DNA from 3 places in the Paraburkholderia sp. RL17-337-BIB-A genome. Region 2 is predicted to be linked to each of the others. Evidence: riboswitches for the same ligand, from Rfam matches in the RefSeq annotation. Region 2 holds a riboswitch; each other region holds the start of a gene.
The links. A riboswitch is a leader RNA that binds a small molecule or an ion and turns the genes downstream of it on or off. The one in region 2 is predicted to bind cobalamin.
Positions count from the first base shown of each region.

Region 1: linked by a shared signal. The riboswitch ahead of P0D84_RS15715 (TonB-dependent receptor) and the one ahead of P0D84_RS33985 (TonB-dependent receptor domain-containing protein) in region 2 are both predicted to bind cobalamin.
Region 3: linked by a shared signal. The riboswitch ahead of cobG (precorrin-3B synthase) and the one ahead of P0D84_RS33985 (TonB-dependent receptor domain-containing protein) in region 2 are both predicted to bind cobalamin.

Region 1 is NZ_JARESY010000001.1:3,511,077-3,517,965, forward strand. It holds gene cobT (nicotinate-nucleotide--dimethylbenzimidazole phosphoribosyltransferase) at 1-525, opposite strand, end outside; gene P0D84_RS15705 (ABC transporter ATP-binding protein) at 560-1,399, opposite strand; gene P0D84_RS15710 (FecCD family ABC transporter permease) at 1,396-2,406, opposite strand; partial or broken gene P0D84_RS15715 (TonB-dependent receptor) at 2,479-2,679, opposite strand; cobalamin riboswitch at 2,778-3,019, opposite strand; gene P0D84_RS15720 (ATPase) at 3,273-3,629, shown strand; gene P0D84_RS15725 (cell division protein ZapA) at 3,626-3,940, shown strand; RNA gene ssrS (6S RNA) at 4,033-4,214, shown strand; gene P0D84_RS15735 (EVE domain-containing protein) at 4,305-4,763, shown strand; gene P0D84_RS15740 (SIMPL domain-containing protein) at 4,970-5,701, shown strand; gene lgt (prolipoprotein diacylglyceryl transferase) at 5,889-6,794, opposite strand.
Region 2 is NZ_JARESY010000002.1:2,974,621-2,981,509, forward strand. It holds partial or broken gene P0D84_RS33960 (RHS repeat-associated core domain-containing protein) at 1-131, shown strand, start outside; gene P0D84_RS33965 (hypothetical protein) at 726-857, shown strand; gene P0D84_RS33970 (RHS repeat-associated core domain-containing protein) at 1,095-2,237, shown strand; gene P0D84_RS33975 (hypothetical protein) at 2,531-2,758, opposite strand; partial or broken gene P0D84_RS33980 (RHS repeat-associated core domain-containing protein) at 2,837-2,953, shown strand; cobalamin riboswitch at 3,149-3,346, shown strand; gene P0D84_RS33985 (TonB-dependent receptor domain-containing protein) at 3,494-5,413, shown strand; gene P0D84_RS33990 (SRPBCC family protein) at 5,599-6,045, shown strand; gene P0D84_RS33995 (LacI family DNA-binding transcriptional regulator) at 6,192-6,889, shown strand, end outside.
Region 3 is NZ_JARESY010000002.1:1,750,853-1,757,741, reverse strand. It holds gene P0D84_RS28720 (MDR family MFS transporter) at 1-77, shown strand, start outside; gene cobM (precorrin-4 C(11)-methyltransferase) at 123-851, opposite strand; gene P0D84_RS28710 (cobalt-precorrin-6A reductase) at 897-1,643, opposite strand; gene P0D84_RS28705 (cobalt-precorrin-5B (C(1))-methyltransferase) at 1,640-2,728, opposite strand; gene cbiE (precorrin-6y C5,15-methyltransferase (decarboxylating) subunit CbiE) at 2,728-3,951, opposite strand; cobalamin riboswitch at 4,036-4,214, shown strand; gene cobG (precorrin-3B synthase) at 4,298-5,806, shown strand; gene P0D84_RS28690 (precorrin-8X methylmutase) at 5,799-6,425, shown strand; gene P0D84_RS28685 (precorrin-2 C(20)-methyltransferase) at 6,426-6,889, shown strand, end outside.

The sequences.
Region 1 (6,889 bases), on a different contig from region 2:
AAAGCCGATCACATTGGTGCCGAACGCCGCGTGATGCCGCACGCGAGCCGCGCCCGCCTGCATCGCGGCAAGCGCCTGTTCACGCGTCATCGCCGGTTCGTGCGCAAAGTTGCGCGTGCCGGCCGCAAGCGGAATGTCGATGAGACCGTCAGCCGACGGCAGCGGTGTCGCGATGCCTGAGTTGACCACCTCGAGCTCGATGCCGGACACGCGGCTCAAGGCATTGATCGCCGCGCCGCCCGCGAGAAAGTTGGCGACCATTTGTGCGGTCACCGCTTGCGGATAAGGACTCACGCCTTCCCGCGCAATCCCGTGGTCGCCGGCAAACACGATCATCGCCGGACGTTCGACCGTGGGGTGCGTCGTGCGCTGGATCAACCCCATCTGGCGCGCGAGCGCCTCGAGCCGCCCAAGACTGCCGGGCGGTTTGGTCTTGGTATCGATGATGTGTTGCAGGTCGGCACGCAGCGTTTGATCGAGCGGTTCGACTTCGGTCAATCCCTGCAAACCTGGCAAAGAAGTCATAGAGGTTTCTAAAAGAGAGTGTGGGTTAAAGCGCTTAGCCTGCCGGCATGTCATTAGCCGCAGGCGATTCGTGACGCGAGCGCGGCGCGGGAATCAGCGCCTCATACTCGCCGTCGCGAATCAGAATCAACGGATAGCCGAACGCGCGGCTTGTCAGCGTGGGTGTCAGCACGTCGTGCACCGGCCCGGCATACGCGCCGCCGTTGCCGTCGAGCAGCAACGCATGGGTCGCGAAGCGGCGCGCGAGGTTCAGGTCGTGACACGAAAACATCACTGTACGCCGAGGCTCGTGGGTCCAGGCCGTCAACGCTTCGAGACAGTCGATCTGGTGGTGCAAGTCCAGATGCGAGAGCGGTTCGTCGAGCAGCAACAACGGCGCCTCCTGGCACAATACTGCCGCAAGCGCCACGCGTTGACGTTCGCCTCCCGAAAGCGACAACACGTCGCGCGCAGCGAATGCCGCAAGGCCCAATGCGTCCAGCGCGGCATGCGCGGCAACGCGGTCGGCCTCGCCCTCCCAACCCCAGCCGGTCAGATGTGGAAAGCGGTTCAGCATCACGATATCGAGCACGCTCGCGCTGAAGGCGTCCGCTGCGCTTTGCGGCAGCAGCGCGCGACGCTGCGCGAGCGGCAACGGCAGCCAGTCGGCGAGACGCACACCGTCCAGTTCGACGTGACCCGCCGACGGTTGCGTCAGACCCGCGAGTGCGGACAGCAGTGTCGTCTTGCCCGCACCGTTCGGTCCGGCAATGCACCAGATCTCGCCTGCATAGAACGTATGCGTGAATGCGTCGAGCAGGGTGCGCATGCCCGCGCGCAGGGTCAGGCGTTGCGCGCTGAGCGCCGCATGCTGGGCGTTATAGGCGTTCATCATCGACGTTTGCGCAACAGCATCCACAGAAACACCGGCACGCCGACAATCGACGTGATGACGCCGACCGGCAATTGCGCCGGTGCAATCACGGTACGCGCAATCAGGTCCGCGCCCATCACCGCGACACCGCCACCGAGCGCCGCGGCCGGCAGCAGCATGCGCTGATCATTGCCGAACGCAAGCCGCAGCATGTGCGGCACCACCAGGCCGACAAAACCGATCGTGCCCGCTGTAGTCACGGCCGCTGCGGCCGCCAGCGACGCCACCAGATACACGCGCAAACGCAGCGGCATCACGGCGACGCCGAGCGCCTGCGCGGCGGCGTCGCCGCGCAGCAGAACATTCAGACGCGGCGCAACAGGCACGATCGCCACGAGTACGACGACGAGCACCGCGAGCGCCGTCCACGGCATCGCGCCACCGTTCAGATCGCCGGTCAGCCAGAACAGCATGCCGCGCAGACGATTGTCCGGTGCGAGGTTGAGCAGCAAGGTAATGACAGCGCCCCAACCGGCCGCGATCACCGCGCCGGTCAGCAGCAAACGCGGCGACGTGTCCTGCGGCACGCCGCGCCACAGCTCGCGGCGTGCGAGTCCGAGCACCAGCAGAATCGATACGAAGGCCCCGGCGAACGCGCTGGCATCGACGAGCCACCACGCGCAACCGGCGATCATCGCGACCAGCGCGAAGCTCGCCGCGCCGCCCGACACACCTAACACATAGGGTTCGGCCAATGGGTTACGCAAGAGCACTTGCAGCAATGCACCCGCGAGCGCAAGCAAGGCGCCGCATGCAAAGCCGGCCACCGCCCGCGGCAAACGCAGCGTGCGCACGATTTCGCCGGCAAGATCGGCGGACTCGACATGCGAGGCATGCGACGGCAGCAACGCCGCCAATACCCGCGCAGGCGCCAGCGACACACTGCCGAGCGCGAGCGACGCCAGCAGCACGAGCAGCGCGATTCCCGCGAGCACGAGCCAGATCGCGGCCGCGCGCTTCGCGCTCATCACGCGCAGCGTGGTCGCGGGCAGCGGGCTCGAGCTGCGGCTCACCGGCACGTTCTCATGGAAGGACGTTCGTCACTGCCGCAGCCAACCGACCGTGACATACGCTCCGCGCCGCGGCGAGTGATACAGGTAGGCCGTTTCATAGTCCTTGTTCAACAGGTTCTGGATTTGCGCGGCCACGTACTTCGCCTTCTTGATTTTATAGCGCGCCGGCAAATTCGCTACACCATAGCCGCTCAGCGCACCGCTGCTATCTTCGCGGTCACCGCCAACGTATTCGAGTCGTGGGTAGCGTGCTCGGCCCGCTTCGCCGCCGGCCAATGCGTATGAGGTACCCGCGGAGGCACCCACGCTGTTTACGTTTTCGTGGGGACGCCCCTCGCCCTCTGGCCGACATCCGGGCTGACGACACATCGATCCCGCCTTCCCACGCGTGGCGCGCAGTGGCACACTCGCATGTTCGGCTTCAAACACGAGATCAGAATCGACCTGCGTGCTGCATGCCGTATGCGGTCACTTACCGTCGCGAGGACAGCGCGGGTTCGCGCGTTCATGCGAACGGCGCGCCCTGCTTCCCGTTTTAACAGAGCGCACCCGAACAAGCGCACTGAACTGCGCACTGTGAAATGCGCGCGGGCGCCAGAGTGCGGCCAGTTTAGAAGTGGCCTTCGGGTCCGTCAAGAATGGTTAATCTATGTGCAATCCGTTCTGTTCTGTGCAGGTTATTGTCCGATGTCCGCATCGTTTTTCATCGTAGGTTCGATAAAAGCCTGCACAAAGCGATGTTGTTACGTCTCGAAACGAGACAATTGTCGGAACGTGCGGCATTCCGCGCTAAAATGCGATGTCTTTAGAGGACGCAGCAGATGCTCACCGAACTCGAAACACTTTCACAGAATATCGGCAAGCTGATCGCGATCAGCCAACGCCACAATGAAGCGCGGCTCGCGCTCGAAGATCAGCTCGCCCAAACGCGCGCCGAAGCAGAGGCCACGCGCACTGAACTCGCGTTGATGCGCGAGGAGCGCGATGCACTGCAAGCAGAACGCGACGCGCTGTCGGCAAAGATCGACGACGCACAAGTGCGCCTGAACGCGATCCTCGAAAAGCTGCCGCGGGCTCGCGCGCACAGCGAGCCGGACAATCAGCTCGATCTGCTCGAGACCCCGCCGCATGAGGTCGAAGCGGAGAGCGGCGTCACCCGCCACGGAGAAAATGCATGACCACCAAGCAGATCGAAGTATCGATTCTCGGCGTGCCCTATCGCCTTGCCTGCTCGCCCGAAACTGAAGGCGCGCTGCTCGAAGCGGTGGCACGCGTCGACGCCGAGATGTCGAAGATCCGCAACAACAGCAATGTGCGCGGCACGGATCGCATTGCCGTCATGGCTGCGCTGTCGCTGGCATCGGAACTGCTTAAGCTCCAAACGAGCGTGCGGCACGGAGAAGCATTTCCCGCAGAAGAAATCCGGCGTACAATGCATCAAATGAACGAACAACTGGGTACTGTGATTCAGCAGTACAGCATGCAGTAAGTATCTTGTAGCCGGTCCTGAGATCGGCTGCGGATTCAAGCGAAGTGCATGAGCCAAGACTCATGCAAACGTTTTTGAATTCAATCGGTTTGACTTCCCTGCCTGGTTCGCCAAGGTCATATATTCCTTGAACCAATGCCATGTGCACGGTTGTGGAAATTTGTAGCACGGGTGTGCGCGTCACTCTGTCTGATGTACCCGAAGTGCTGCTAACTGCGACCAATTCTGAACCCCCGGTTCAGGATGCCGGCCTAGCGGCTAAGGCGGGGACCCTATTCAAACGGCATCGGACTTCGGTTCGGTGCCGTTTTTCTTTGGGCCTCGATTTTCTTCCGCATCAACCTCTTAACGTTCAATTCGATTCATGCGCTACTGGCTAATGAAGTCCGAACCGGACGAAGCAAGCATCGATCATCTCGCCCACGCACCGCAGCACACGCTGCCGTGGACCGGCGTGCGCAACTATCAGGCGCGCAACTTCATGCGCGACATGATGCAGGTCGGCGACGGTGTGCTGTTCTATCACTCGAGCTGTCCTGAGCCAGGCATTGCGGGGCTCGCGGAAGTATCGTCGACCGCCTATCCGGACCCGACTCAGTTCGACAGGAAGAGCCCCTACTACGACTCGAAATCGTCGCAGGAAACGCCGCGCTGGCTGCTGGTCGATGTGGTGTTCAAGAAGAAGATCCCGTTGATTCCGCTTGCCGCGCTGCGTGAGCATGAGGAATTGAAGGACATGCGCGTGCTCGCCAAGGGCAACCGCCTGTCGATCACGCCGGTGACTGAAGCCGAATGGCGCTTCATCACCAAACGTCTTGTTTGACGGTGCATACGCGCATACGACGTGGCGTCGCTTGAATGTCGCTTGAATCATGCGCAATTCTGCGCGGGCATGAAGGCAAGCGTTGAGCAAACGTCAAATTAGGGAACCAAGCTAAGGTTACAAGCGCCTAACGGACTCGCAAACGTTGTGCCATCGCACGGCGTTCGCTTCAATCGTGCACCACTGTTCAAGCAAGGAGTCCAGGAATGACGAAAAACACCGCACGTGCACTCGCTCTCGCGCTCGTATGCGCCGCCCCTGCCGCGCTCGCACTCGCGCCGGCCATGGCCCGCGCGCAGAGCGTGACGCAGTATCAGCCCGCGGGCGTACTGTCGCTGAATGCGCAGGCGAGTGCGGAAGTGCCGCAAGACGTCGTCGACATCACGCTGTTCTACGAACAGGAAGCGAGCGATCCGTCCGCGCTGACCTCCACGCTGAATCAACGCGCCGATGCAGCGCTGCAAAAAGCCAGGAGTGTGAGCGGTGTCACGGCCCGCACCGGGTCCTTCTCGATCTACCCGTCCACCGATCGTGACGGGCGCATTTCCGCATGGCGCGGCCGCACGGAAGTCGTGCTCGAATCGCACGACTTCGCCGCGGTGTCGAAACTCGCGGGCCAGATGGCATCGATCATGCAGGTCGGCAATGTGCAGTTCTCGCTGTCGCCTGAAACGCAGCGTGCTGCTGAGCAGAAGCTCACCGGTGAAGCCATCAAGTCATTCCGTGAGCAGGCCGCTTCGTCGGCGCAGGCGTTCGGCTATAGCGGCTATTCGATTCGCGAAGTCAACGTTGGGCACAACGGCGTCATGCCGCGTCCGATGATGATGATGAGTGCCCGTGCCATGGGCGCCGATGCGAAGGCATCCGCGCCGGTACCGCTCGAAGGCGGTACGTCGACCGTGACGGTCAACGTGTCGGGCTCGGTGCAGATGAAGTAGCGCGTTCTATGCTAGATGTGCTTGTGTTGAGGCAAGCAAGGTCAAATAAAAAGCCACGGCATGCCGTGGCTTTTTTCATGGGTTGCTCACTACGATAAAACGTGGCGGGCAGTTCGCGCTAACGGACCGCGCGGGCTTTGCGGCGCGTCGACAACTCGAACCGTACCCGTACGATAAACTGCCGCGCTCAGTTCGCGCCGACCGCTTGCGCCGGCTCACGCCGCGCACGGCGATAGGACCACACCAGCATCCCGATGCCCGCAAGGATCATCGGCAGCGAGAGCCATTGGCCCATCGAGAGGCCCATTGCAAGCAGGCCAAGGTAGTCGTCCGGCTCACGCGCGAATTCCACCGTGAAGCGTGCGAGGCCGTAGCCGATCAGGAATATCGCGGAAATCGCGCCCATCGGCTTCGGCTTGCGCGAGAAGAAGAACAGCACGAAGAACAGCGCGACGCCTTCGAGCGCGATCTCATACAACTCCGACGGATGACGCGGCAGCATGTGATATTGCGCGAACACTTCGTTCAAATGCCACTGCGCGGCCAGTTGCGGATGCGCGGTGAGCCACACGGCGTCGTCCGGCGCGGCGCCTGGGAACAGCATCGCCCACGGCGCCGACGGGTCGGTCACACGGCCCCACAACTCGCCGTTGATGAAGTTGCCGAGGCGCCCTGCCGCGAGCCCGGTCGGCACCATGGGCGCGACGAAATCGGTGACCTGCAGCCACGAGCGTTTGCGCTGATACGCAAACAGCACCATCGCCAGCGTCACGCCGAGGAAGCCGCCGTGAAACGACATGCCGCCCTCCCACACCTTGAAGATGTCGAGCGGGTGAGCGAAATAAAAACTCGCCTTGTAGAACAGCACATAGCCGAGCCGGCCGCCGAGAATCGTACCGAGCACGCCGTAGAACAGCATGTCGTCAATATCCTTCGCGGTCCAGCCTTGCGCCGCAACGTACGGCAAACGCAGCCGCAGCCGACCGACGACGATCGCCGCGATGAACGCAACGAGGTACATCAGTCCATACCAGCGCACAGCGAGCGGCCCCAGATGAATGGCAACGGGGTCGAAATTCGGGTGAATGAGCATCGTGTTGTTATGGGCAGTTCAGGTTCAGAAGCGGATTTCTAATGGATTTCAGGTGCAGCCAGCGGTTTGCGCACCATGCGGCGCATGCGTTGGAC
Region 2 (6,889 bases):
AGCCGGTATAGGTACTATGATCCCAACACCGGCCGGTTCATCAGCAAGGATCCGATTGGCCTCGCGGGGGGCTGAATGCGTTTGCGTATGCGCCCAATCCGGTGCAGTGGATCGATCCGCTGGGTCTGAGTGGCATAACGCCACCAACGATAACGGCAAGCGACATTACTGATAGGACGCGCACAGAGATTCGTGATTTAGCAAATCAGAAGGGACTTGTTTTGGCTAAATCGGATGCGACAGGCGCACCGATAAAATGGAAATGCCCGTGTACAGGGAAAGAGCGTTTGAGGTTGGATCGAGGTCATAAAGACCCGGCAACAGGGTTGCCATCCAACGATCCTAAAGCGGCCGTTGACCATGTGCATGCATACGATCCGACAGGTAAAGTCAAGGTTGTATCGCCAGATGATGGAAACCCGCACTTCCCGACTACAGGTGAATAGAAATGCAACAAAATACATCGAATCAAGACTATTTCGAATCGAGCGATGGAGCTGTCCGGATATGGATTGAACAAGGATCGTCTATCCATATCAAGGCCGCGACAAAAGAAAACGATCCTGTCGAGCTATCTGAGTCGGAGGCACTTGAGATAGCGGAAATACTTAGGTGCTTTGCCAGCCGAATTTAATTTATTTGGTAATCGAAGGGCGGTGTGCGGCCCTTCGTCACGTGTCATTGCCCGATTATAAATTCGAGGTGTTCGGCCCGGAGCGGTTTCTGTGTCGTTGGCGCTCAGCTTCCTGTGCGAGCCATACGCCGCGCAGTTCGTCATTCTCGGCCTTGCGCTCAATGGCCCGTTGTGCGCGCTCACGCGCCCTGGCGGCCTCATCGTATTCTGGGGGGCGCCGTGAGGCATTGCCGGATGTAGTTAACCGAGACATTGACGCGCTGGCCGGTGCTGAAGAGATTGCCTGCGCCTAGCCACCTGTCGATATGCTCCCATGGCATAAAGGGCTGCTGCGGGCGCGGTGGTGTATCCAGTGAATAGCCATCTGGCGCATCGCGCAGCGTGACGGTAATCCTGCCACTACGCGAACGCGCCGAAAGCCGATGAACTGAACCGCACGCGCACCCATGCGGACGGCGGCGTGGAGTTCATCAACGGCACCGCACGCGCGGAACAGGTGGTGCGTTTCCGCTATGACGTGTTCGGACGGCGCACGATGAAGGAAGTTGAACGGGCCGGTGGCGGGGTCGATCGCACGGTGTTTACGTGGGACGGCGACGTGCTGCTGATGGAGGAACGTTTCCACGAGCCGTTGCGACCAACGCGCGACGTTCGTCCGTATCGCTATCGCTCGGCGCGGCTGGTGCGTGAGGATCCGAACGATCCATATTCGTTGCCTGTCGCGCAGCGCATGCATACGCTGGCTGAAGAGCATCAATGGCAGGCCGCATCGATTTATCTGTATGAAGCGGGTTCGTTTGTGCCGCTTGCGCGGCTTGATGAAACGATAGTTGAACATGCGCATCTGGCGACTGGGACCGACGGGCGCTATGTCCAAATGCCGGCGGTGACGCGACATGTCACGGTGTTTTATCAGAATGACCATTTGGGCACGCCGCAGGAGCTTACGGATGAGTCGGGGAAGGTGGTGTGGCTCGCGCGGTTTAAGGCGTGGGGGGGATGGAAGGATACTTGGAGGGAGAAGCCGGATCCGGTGGGGGGTGGTAATGCGCTGTGTTTTCAGGGGCAGTATCATGATGAAGAGACAGGGTTGCACTACAATTGCAACCGCTACTATGATCCGGCGACCGGCCGGTTCATCAGCAAGGATCCGATCGGGTTACAGGGCGGACTCAACGCGCATCAATATGCGCCCAATCCGCTTACATGGGTTGACCCGCTCGGATTGACAGGGGACGACGTATATCGAGCGATGAAAACCGGAAGCGATGGTTTCCCTATTGCTGAGCCTACGGCGCGTGGACTTGGTGCGCGTCCTGGTGTCGATATTCCTGTCGGCTCGGATGGGATGGTTCACCCAGCCACGGGAGGAATTTCGGTTGCGCCGGGATCAGCGGCTAACCTTCCGCCTCATAGGCGTCCGGCAAGTATGGGCGGCACTGGAAAGGACTGCGCATGCATGCTGAACACGGCGAATCTTCCAAATACCCTCAAGTACGTTCAGGATAGTGCCAACCATGGGACGATCCAGCCGAGTACAAGCATGTCCTTGTCTGACTATCAGGCGGCCCTTGCCTCAACTCGTGACAAATGGGTGAAGTAATGAATGCCGAACTGGATAGCGTGCTAGATAGAGAGCTGCGTGATGCATTGGAGAGGAATTGCGACGTCAATTTACTACGAGCGATTCTTGTGAAATACCGGGAGAAGAATTTTAGTTCGGGATCCGTGTATAGGCTTCTCGACTCCTTGAGGATTGGCGCAACGGAAGACATTGAAGACAGAGTTCTGGAGTTGATGGATATTGTGTCTGGATTCTGTTCTCCCGATATGCGAGTGTGGTAACAACGAAGGGCCGCGATTGCGGCCCTTTGCATGTCTATCCGGTGGTAATGGTCAGTAGCGGGTTATCTGCGCCTGCGCGCGCCATACCTTGCGCAGTTCATCATTGGTGGCCTTGCGCTCAATGGTCCGTTGTGCGCGCCCACGCGCCCTGGCGGCCTCATCGTATTCCGGGGTCACCGTGAGGCTTTGCCGGATGTAGTCAACCGAGACATAGACGCGCTGGCCAGCCTTGAAGAACTTCTCCGCGCCTAGCCACCGGTCGATGTGTTCCCAGGGCATGAAGGGCTGCTGCGGTTGCGTGACTGTTGCAGTCGATGGCGCGTCGGGCGCATCGCGTAGCGTCGTGCTTATGCATAAACGGCGCTGCACTACGACCGGTATCGGTACTATGATCCGACGACGGAGCGGTTCATCAGCAAGGACTCGATAGGGCTCGCGGGCGGCATCAAGCTCTATCAATATGCAAACAACCCCGCACTGCGGCCCTCTCGTTTCCATCCGGCAATGCACAGAGTCCATGCCACGAAAACGCCGCATCAAAACCTCACCCAAAAAACCATTCGCCAACCTATATCAACGCATCGCCTGATCCGAACAAGAAAACCACAATCACAGTGACGAACAGCGTACCGCAAACGCCGTAGTAATTGACGTCACCACCACGCATCGCTACCCTTCCGCCTTGATGGTTCCCATCAACCGGGATCAAAAGGGAACGCAGTACGAGCAGCGATGCTCCGAGTCTGCGGCTGTCCCCGCAACTGTAAGCGGCGAGTCCGTGCCATTCATGACCACTGGAGCACCGGGAAGGTCGGCACGTGACGTTGACCCGTGAGCCAGGAGACCTGCCATCAAACCGAGGTCTGCGCAGCCGCATCGGGCGGGGTGTCCCGATGTGCAAGCACCGCCTATGCGGCGCCCGTTGCAACGACAGCCCAAGCCTCAGGATCAGTCATGTCCACCGCCGTTCAAACCGGTTCCCCGCAGGGAACCTTGCGCCGACACGTCGTCGGCATGTATAGCGTTCTCGCCGTGTTGTCAGTCTCCGCATGGCAGGTTGCACAGGCCGCGGACGACACATCGTTGCCACTGCCCGCGCAAGCGTCGGCCGAAACCACGCTGCCGAATATCCTTGTCACCGGCGACACCCAACACCTGCCGCAATCGTTCGACCAACGCTACGCCACGACCCAGGTCCTCACGCGCGCCGATCTCGAGCGTCTGTCCCCGGCCAACCCGAGTATCACGCAAGCGCTCGCCACGCTGCCCGGCGTCACCGTTTCGCAAAACGGCGGCCCCGGCTCCTTCGCTTCAGTCAGCATCCGGGGTTCATCCGGCAGCCAGGTCGCGGTGTTTATCGACGGCATCCGGGTAGGCTCCGCAACCACCGGCCAGGCCGCGTGGGCGGATCTCTCAACCTCCTCGTTCGACCGTGTCGAAGTCATCTCAGGGCCGGCGGCCGCGTCGTTCGGTGCGGCTGCGATGGGCGGCGTCGTGCAACTGTTCACCAATCACGCATCCAATCAGCCGAACCAGACCACGATCTCCGTAGGCGGCGGTTCGAACAAAACCTTCGACACGCAAGTCCGGACCTCCGGCAGTATCCCCTCCACTGGTCCGCTCTCGGCACTGTCCGGCCTGACCTACTCGCTCGGCCTGCACGACTACAACACCGCTGGGATCGATGCGACCCAGCCGTATGCATTCGGTCACGAGGATGGCCGAAACCCGTACCATGCTCAGGACGTGGATGCGCGCCTCGGCTATGCGCGCGACAACTGGTCGCTCTCCACGTTCGCCCTGTACCACACGTCCGATCTTTCGTATGACAGTGGCGGTGGCGACGATCGCCAGCTCGATCATCAGTTGACGACGGGCCTCGCGTTTCACCTGGACATTACGCCGACCACCCAGTTCGACCAGTCGGTGGGCTACGCCACGGACCGCCAGTTCCTCTATGCGAACAATCCCACCATTCCGACCGATGAGATCGACTCGACGCGTTTCAGCACGTCAACCTCGTTGACCCATCAGGAAAAGGCGCTGACGTTGTTCGATCTACCGCTGTCCGGAGAGACGAAGCTCGCCTACGACTTCAGCCGCGAGCAAGCTTTCCTGCCGGTCGATATCCCTCAGGGCGTGCCGACGCGCAACGATTCAGCGGTCTCACTCCATCAGTCAGTCACGCTCGGTGCCCTGACGGTGTTCCTTGCGGGCCGTCACGAGATTATTCAGGGCCGTTCGGTCAATACCGGCAATGTCGCCGTGGCCTATGCGATCACCCCGGTGTATACGGCGCGGCTTTCGTATGGCAATGCATTCCGCCTGCCGACCTTCAACGACCTGTACTACCCAGGCTTTGCGAACCCGAACCTGTTGCCCGAGCGCAGCGACACGATCGAGGCGGCGCTGGACGCAACCACCTCGTTCGGCACCTTCACGGCCGCCGTTTATGACACCCGCGTCCATGACCTCATCTCGTACAACTCCGCGACGTTTCTGCCCGTGAATATTGGACGGGCGCACATCCAGGGCATCGATCTGTCGTACAAGGGCACGCTCGGCAAATCGACGCCTGTCAGCCTCGCGATCGGCCTGCTGAATCCGCAGGACGTGACCGACCAGACGTGGCTTAACCGCCGCCCGCGCCAGACGGCCAGTCTGAGCGTCGATCACACGTGGGACGAGTTCCATCTTCACGCGCTCAGCACCGGCGTCTCGCTGCTTTATGGGGGATCGACCTTCGACGACCAGCTCAACTCGATCTATCTGCCGTCGTACACAACGGTCGCTTTGCGTGCTGCTTATAAGGTCAATTCGCATCTGACCGTGTCGGCGAATCTGTCGAATCTGTTTAATCGACAGTACGTCACTGCATATGGGTACAACACTTTGGGACGTACGGCGTTTGGCAAGCTGGCTTATACGTTCTAAGCGGCAAATGGCCCTCCCGGTGGCATGAACGGCTGGGAGGGCGCCGGTTCCGGTCCACACTCTGAACCGATCGATGGACCATCGCCTGCCCAGGGTTTTTCCTGGTCTCAACCTATGTCGATATCCGGATCATCGAATCGTCGTAGGAGTATGTCCAACTTCTCCAAGTGAAAGGCGAACACACCATGACTACCGGAACCGTCAATCTCCATCGCGTCTTGCGCGCTACGCCCGAACGCATCTATCGGGCCTTCCTCGAACCCGACGCGATAGCGAAGTGGCTGCCGCCCTATGGCTTCACCTGTCAGGTCCATCACCTGGAGGCCCGCGTGGGCGGCACTCACAAGATGTCCTTCCGCAATTTCACCACCGGCAACGGCCACTCGTTCGGCGGCGAGTATGTCGAACTGGTGCCGTTCGAGAAAATCCGCTACACGGACCGATTCGACGATACGAACCTGCCTGGCGAGATGCACGTCACCGTTTCATTGCGGCAGGTGGTCTGCGGGACCGAGGTCACCATCACGCAGGCGGGCGTGCCCGAGGTCATTCCTGTGGAGATGTGCTACCTCGGCTGGCAGGAGTCGCTTGCTCAGCTGGCTAAACTGGTTGAGCCCGAGATTCCGGATTGACTGACGGCGCGGGCATGGGGATGCGGTCTGTTGTTCGGGGTGACGCCCGTGTGTTGATGTAGCCCACGCGTCGCAACATTCGATCGCTGGCGAATTGCAACGGGCTAAAATAGGGCGTTGCCCTTTTCGCACAGACGTGCCCGTCCATGACGATCAAGAGACGCTCGACAATAAGCGAGCTTGCGGAATTAGCCGGTGTTCATGCGTCCACCGTGTCCCGCGTGATGAACCCGGCCACGCGCCACCTGATCGGCGCCGAAGTCACAGACCGTGTGCTCAAGGCCGCCCAGAAGCTCAACTACTCGCCTAACCGGATTGCGGCCACCTTGCGAACCAGCCGCTCGGGCACCATCGGGGTCATCCTGCCGGACATCACCAACCCGATCTTTCCGCCCATCTGCCGCGGTATCGAGGACGAGCTCGCCAAGCGAGGCATGCTGCCGTTGATCGCGAATGCGGCGGGCACGATGGAGCGCAAGCGCTTCGTCGTCGATCAGATGGTGGGCCGGCGCGTCGACGGACTGATTCTCGCCACCGCCGAGCGAAACGACCCAGTGCTCATGCATTGCCTGGAGGAAGGACTTCCGGTCGTCGTCGTCAACCGCAGCGACGATAGCGGCCGCGTGTCCTGCGTGGTCGGCGACAGCCACCTGGCAATGCGGCTGGCCGTCGCTCATCTGACCCAGCTTGGGCACAGCCACATCGCCCACGTTGGCGGCCCCATCGAGCTGTCTACCGGTTTCCAGCGCAAGCAGGGGTTTCTCGACGCGCTCAAGGAAAACAGCCTGAAACTGAGTGCGTGCCCTGTCGTGCAAAGCGACGCTTATTCACGTCCGGCAGGCAA
Region 3 (6,889 bases), 1.2 Mb from region 2:
TGCGGCTCGTGCCGGCGATCAGCATTGGGGCGGAGAAGCAGATGCCGCTTGAAGCGCTCGCGCCGCTTGAGGATTGAGCTTCGAGTTTCGCTACGGGCCGCTCGCGGCCCAGCCGAATCGACTCAACCGCCTTTCGCATACAGCGTCGACTCCGCGAATCCTTCGGCGGCGAGCACCTGTCCCACCAGAATCAGCGCGGTCCGCTCGATGTTGGTCGACCGCACCTTGCCGACGATATCGTCGAGCGTGCCCGTGATCTTTTCCTCATCCGGCCAGCTCGCGCGATAGATCACCGCGATCGGACACTCACCGCCGTAATGCGGCCGCAATTCATCGACGATGCGCGCGAGATGGCGCACGCCGAGGTGAATGGCCATCGTCGCGCGATGTCTCGCGAGGTCGGCGAGCTGTTCGCCTGCGGGCATGGTCGTTTTGCTTGCGAAGCGCGTGAGGATCAGCGTCTGCGAAATATCGGGCAACGTGAGCTCGCAACCGAGCGCCGCCGCGCATGCCGCGGTCGCCGTCACGCCGGGCACGATCTCGTAGGGAATGCGGAGTTCGCGAAGTCGGCGGATCTGTTCGCCGATCGCGCCATACAACGACGGGTCGCCGGAATGCACGCGCGCCACGTCCTGGCCTTTGTCGTGTGCCGCTTTGAGTAACGCGACGATCTGATCGAGGTCGAGCTCGGCGGTATTCACGACCTGCTCCGCGCCATGCCCTTCCAACACAGCGGCCGGCACCAGCGAGCCGGCGTACAGGATCACCGGGCAGCCACGCACGAGGCGTTGGCCTTTCACTGTGATCAGTTCCGGGTCGCCGGGACCCGCGCCGATAAAAAACACCGTCATTCAATACTCCAGATTCGTTCGGCCGGCATGTCATTCATGCGCCATTTAACCTAAGCCTTGCACTTGCACTTGCACTTGCACTTGCAATGCTTCCAGCAAGTCGGCCACGTTTGCAAACTCGCGATCGACTGCGGGCAATTCAGGCCGCCGCCGCATGACGATCGGCAAACCGCGTTCGCGCGCGACCTCGAGTTTCGCTTCTGTGGCGTTCCCGCCGCTGTTTTTGCTGACGACGACATCGAACGCTTCGGCGCTGAACAGCGCTCGCTCGCCTTCGAGCGTGAATGGGCCGCGTGTCGCCAGAATCCGCGCACGGGGATGGGTCTCGTGTGCTTCAAGGCAGCGTATCGTCCAGAACTGCTGCGGCGGGATTTCGTCGAGATGCGCGAGCGGTTCGCGGCCGAGCGTGAACAGCGGCCGTTTGAACGGAGCGAGCGCGCCCGTGAGTTCGGCCCAAGCGTCGACCATGCGCCAGTCGTCACCCGCTTGCGGCAGCCATCCCGCGCGACGCAGTGCCCAGCATGGCACGCGCGCGGCGCCGCTCGCGTGCGCCGCATTGGCGCTAATCCGCGCGGCGTATGGATGCGTTGCGTCGATCACGAGGCCGATGCGTTCGTCTTCGAGATAGCGCGCCATGCCTTCGCCGCCGCCGAAGCCGCCCACGCGCACGCCACATGAGAGATCGTCCGGCACGTTGCCGAGGCCCGCGAGACTGTACACGTGTTCGGAGCCGAGCTGTCTTGCGATACGCAACGCGTCGCCGGTGCCACCGAGCAGCAGGATCCGCATCACTGCGCGACTCCGATCAGATTGCCCTGGCGGTCGATCGCGAACATTTCGACCGCGACCTGCGGCGGCACGATATCGCGCGCGACAGCAAGCGCATGCCGGCAGACGATATCGCCGAGCAGCACGTGTTGCGCGTGCGCCAACGCGACGGCCTGCTGGCTCGTGTTGGCGGCGAGGATCGCCGCCTGCAATGCAGCGTCAGCGCCCTGCCCGGCGGCCCATGCTGCGAGCCGCTCCAGATCGATGCTCGAATTGCGGCTATGCAGATCGAGGTGCCCGGCTGCCAGCTTGCTGAGTTTGCCGAACCCGCCGCACACGCTCAAGCGCTCGACCGGCGCGCGCTTCATATGCTTGAGCACCGCGCCGACGAAGTCGCCCATTTCGATGAGCGCAATATCCGGCAGACCATAATGCGCGCGCATCGCGTCTTCGCTCGCGTTGCCGGTGCAGGCCGCGAGATGCATGTAACCGTTGGCACGCGCGACGTCGATGCCCTGATGAATGGACGCGATATAGGCCGAGCACGAGAACGGCCGCACGATCCCGGTGGTGCCCAGAATCGACAGACCGCCGAGGATGCCGAGGCGCGGGTTCATCGTCTTCAGGGCGAGTGCCTCGCCGCCTTCGACGCCGATCGTCACTTCGAAACCGCCTTCGTATCCATGGTCGGCCGCGAGCGCGATCAGATGCTCGGTCATCATCTTGCGCGGTACGGGATTGATCGCCGGTTCGCCGACCGGCAGCGTGAGGCCGGCGCGCGTGACCGTGCCGACGCCCGGCCCCGCGCGGAATATCACGCCCGGCTCGGCACGCAGGCGCACGCGGGCGAATACGATCGCGCCGTGGGTCACGTCGGGGTCATCGCCGGCGTCTTTCACTGTGCCGGCTTCCGCGCCGTCCGCAGTGAGGCGGCAAAACACCAGCCGCATCGGCACATGCTGGCCCTTCGGCAACACGATCTCCGCGACCTCGCTGACGATACCCGCGAGCAACAGGCGCGCGGCCGCGAGCGACGTCGCGGTGGCGCAACTGCCGGTGGTGTAGCCGCTACGCAGCGGCGCGGGTGATTCGGGCGTTTCTTCGCGCATTACGGTTGGGGCCGGGAGTCGGCCGGCTTCATGACATCCAGCAACGTGATCGGCAGCGCCTGGCGCCATGTATCGAAGCCGCCGAGCGGCTGTGCGTCGGCAAGCGCGATGCGGGTCAGCGTGCCGCCATGCTGTTCCCGCCACGCCACGAGCGCCGCCTCGCCCTGCAAAGTGACCGCATTCGCCACCAGCCGCCCGCCGTCACGCAGACGCGCCCAGCACGTCTCGAGCACACCCGGCGCCGTCACACCGCCGCCGATGAACACGGCATCCGGCACCGCCAATCCTTCCAGCGCATCCGGCGCGCGGCCGGCCACCAGTTGCAAGCCCGGCACGCCCAACGCATCGCGATTGTGTTCGATAAACCGCTGCCGCTCCGCATGCCCTTCGATTGCGATCGCGCGGCAAGTCCGGTGCGCGCGCATCCATTCGATGCCGATCGAGCCGCTGCCCGCGCCCACATCCCACAGCAATTCGCCCGGCGTCGGCGCGAGACGCGCCAGCGTGATCGCGCGCACGTCGCGTTTGGTCAATTGACCATCATGGCGAAAGGCGTCATCGGGCAAGCCGGAGGTCAACGGCAAACGCGGCGCGCCTGCCGTGGCCCGGCATTCGAGTGCGATCAGGTTCAGCGCCGCTGCTTCGCCCGCGGACCACTGATCCGCGCGGCCATCGATACACCGTTCCAGCGCACCGCCCAGATGTTCCAGCACGGTCATCCGCGTCGCGCCGAAGCCGCGCGCATTCAGCAGTTCGGCCAGCGCCGCGGGCGTGCGCCCGTCGGCACTCAGCACGAAGACACGCGCGCCGTCGTGCAGATGAGCATTCAGGGTCGGCAACGGTCTTCCCACCAGCGAAACCGTGACGACATCCTGCAACGGCCAACCCAGCCGCGCGGCCGCCAGCGACAGCGACGACGGTGCGGGCAGCACCCGCAACTCGCCCGCCGGCAACTGCCGCGCCAGGGTCGCGCCGACGCCGAATAGCATCGGGTCACCACTCGCCAGCACACACACGGAGCCGCTATGCTCGGCCAGCAAAGGCGCCAGATCGAACGGCCGCGGCCATGCCGCACGGCGCGCGGCGAGACGCGCGGGCAGCATCGCCAGATGCCGTTCGCCGCCGTAGACCACCGACGCCTCCAGCAAAGCACGCCGCGCGGCCCGCCCCAAGCCGGCGAAGCCGTCATCGCCTATGCCCACCACGGTCAGCCACGCCGGCATGCATCCATCCTTGTTCTGTATCTTCAAATAGTGCGCTGTGCCACGCCGATCAAAGCGTCCAGCCTCGTTGTGCTGTTCGAAAAAAGGCATAATACAGCCGCCGGTGCCCTTCGGGGCCGAAGAGGGAACACAGAGCCACTGTGGCTGCCCCCGCAACTGTATGCAGCGAGTCCGCCTGCGCTCCGCGCCACTGGTTCGACCGGGAAGGCAGCGGCGGACCACGACCTGCCAGCCAGGAGACCTGCCGGCCAGACTGTTCGTGCCAGCCACCATCGGGCGGGGTGTACCGATGCCGCAGCAATGCCCACCTGGGCGGCGCTCGGGCCATCGCGCGACGCTAAACCCGGTGTCCGTCTTGAAGCAAGTTTCGCCCTCCACTGTTTTGCCCGACGCGGCCTTCGCGCTGCGGCCCTCGGCGTGCCCGGGGCTGCTGCGCATCGTCGCTGCCCGCGATGGCGGGATTTGCCGGATCAAATTGCCCGGCGGCGAGCTGAGCGCGGCGCAGGCGGCGGTGATCGCAGACGTTAGCGAGCACCATGCGGCTGGTGTGGTCGAACTGACCAATCGCGCCAATCTGCAGGTGCGTGGCGTGCGCGGCGGGCATGAGGCGGCGCTGATCGCGGCGCTGGTCGATGCGGGGCTCGGGCCGATGCCGATACCGTTGCCGACGTCGGGCGCAGCGGATGCGGCTCTCGGATTGACAGTGGGCGAAGCGGCCGCTTCGACGGCAAGGTCGGCGGACTTGCGGCATGCATCTTCCAGTCTGCAACTAGCCTCCGCCGCCGACGACGTGCGCAACGTCATGATCAGCCCTGCAGCCGGGCGTGATCCGTTCGCGCTGTTCGACACGAGACCGCTTTGCGCCGAGCTTCTCGCGCTGCTGCAAAGCGATGCGCGTTTCGCGGCGCTGTCGCCGAAATTTGCGTTGTTGCTCGACGGGGGTGAGCGCCTTGCGAGGCTCGATCATCCGCATGATGTCTGGCTGGCGGCAACGCAAGCTGGAGACGGTGTGCGATTTGTGTTTGGTTTGGCGGGTTGTCCGCCTGTGATGGCGAACGCGAATACCGGCGCCCTCGCCGCCGTGCTGCCATCGCAAGTCGCCGCCCTTGTCCGCGCACTGCTGCATACGTTCCTCGATCTGGCCGCCGCCGATGCCACGCGCATGCGTCATGTGCTTACCGCACATTCCATCGACGCAATATTGCGGCACGCTCAAACGTACGTCGATTTCCCGCTGTCACGCGACACGTCGCTTGCAAACTGGCAACGCGGCACGCCTGCCGATGCCTCGCTGCGATTCGGCGCGCACGCACAGCGCGTAGTGGGAATGCTGCATGTAGGCGGCCACCCCCCGCTCGGACGCCTCGACGCAGCGACCCTGCGCGGCCTCGCCGCGCTCTCGCAACAGCAAGGCAACGGCACGCTACACATGACGCCCTGGCAAAGCGTGTTGCTGCCCGATATCGCCGCCCATGCCGCGCCCGCCGTGCTCGCTGAAATGAACACGCTAGGCCTTGCCTGCGATCTCACGCAGCCTCTTGCGCGCTTGATCGCCTGCGCCGGTTCCACTGGCTGCGTAAAAGGCCTCGCCGATACCAAAGCCGACGCGCTGCTTCTAGCGGATCGCTTGCCCAACGGCGTCGACGTACATCTCAGCGGCTGTCCGCGCTCGTGCGCCGCCGCCCACTGCGCGCCATACACGCTGCTGGCCGCCGCGCCCGGAATCTACGACCTTTATCGACGCGACGGCCAGCCAGGTTTCGGTTCGTGCGTCGCGCGCCAACTCACGATCGAACAGGCCGCCGACCTGCTCGGCCCATTGGCACACCCGACCCGGAGCCCTTTAGATGCTTGATTACATTCGCGACGGTCAGGAGATCTATCGCCAATCCTTCGCGACGATACGTGCGGAGGCCGATCTCTCGCGCATCCCCGCCGACCTCGAGAAACTCGCGGTGCGCGTGATCCACGCTTGCGGCATGGTCGACGTTATTGAAGACCTGCGGTTTTCTGAAGGCGCAGGCGCGGCGGGCCGCACGGCACTCGCACAAGGTGCGCCGATTCTGTGCGATGCCGGCATGGTGGCGCAAGGCATCACGCGCGCACGACTGCCCGCGAACAACGAGGTGATCTGCACACTCACGCATCAGAACGTGCCCGCGCTCGCGCGCGAACTCGGCAATACCCGCTCGGCCGCCGCGCTCGAATTGTGGCAGCCGCATCTGGCCGGCAGCGTGGTCGTGATCGGCAACGCACCAACCGCGCTCTTTCATTTGCTCGACATGCTCGATGCCGGCGCGCCGAAGCCTGCGTTGATCCTTGGCTTTCCGGTCGGCTTTGTGGGCGCGGCCGAATCGAAAGCGCTGCTTGCCGAAGACAGCCGCGGCGTGCCCTACGTCGTGGTTCACGGTCGACGCGGCGGCAGCGCGATGGCGGCCGCCGCTGTGAATGCACTGGCGACGGAGGTCGAGTAAATGACCGTGCAAGGACGTTTATTCGGACTGGGCGTCGGCCCTGGCGACCCCGAACTCATCACGCTGAAAGCGCTGCGTTTGCTGAAAGCGGCACCCGTGGTCGCGTATTTCGTTGCGAAGGGTAAGAAGGGCAACGCGTTCAGCATCATCGAAGCGCATTTGCATGACGCCCAGCAGCATTTGCCGCTCGTTTATCCTGTCACGACCGAAGCGCTCGAGCCGCCGCTTTCGTATGAAGCGATCATCGCCGACTTCTACGACACCGCTGCGCAGATCGTCGCGGGTCACCTGGATGCGGGCCGCGACGTCGCGGTGATTTGCGAAGGCGATCCGTTTTTCTACGGCTCGTATATGTATTTGCACGACCGGCTCGCGCCCCGCTTCGAGGCCGAAGTCGTGCCCGGCGTGTGCTCGATGCTCGGTGGCGCGGCGGTACTCGGTGCGCCGCTGGTGTATCGCAATCA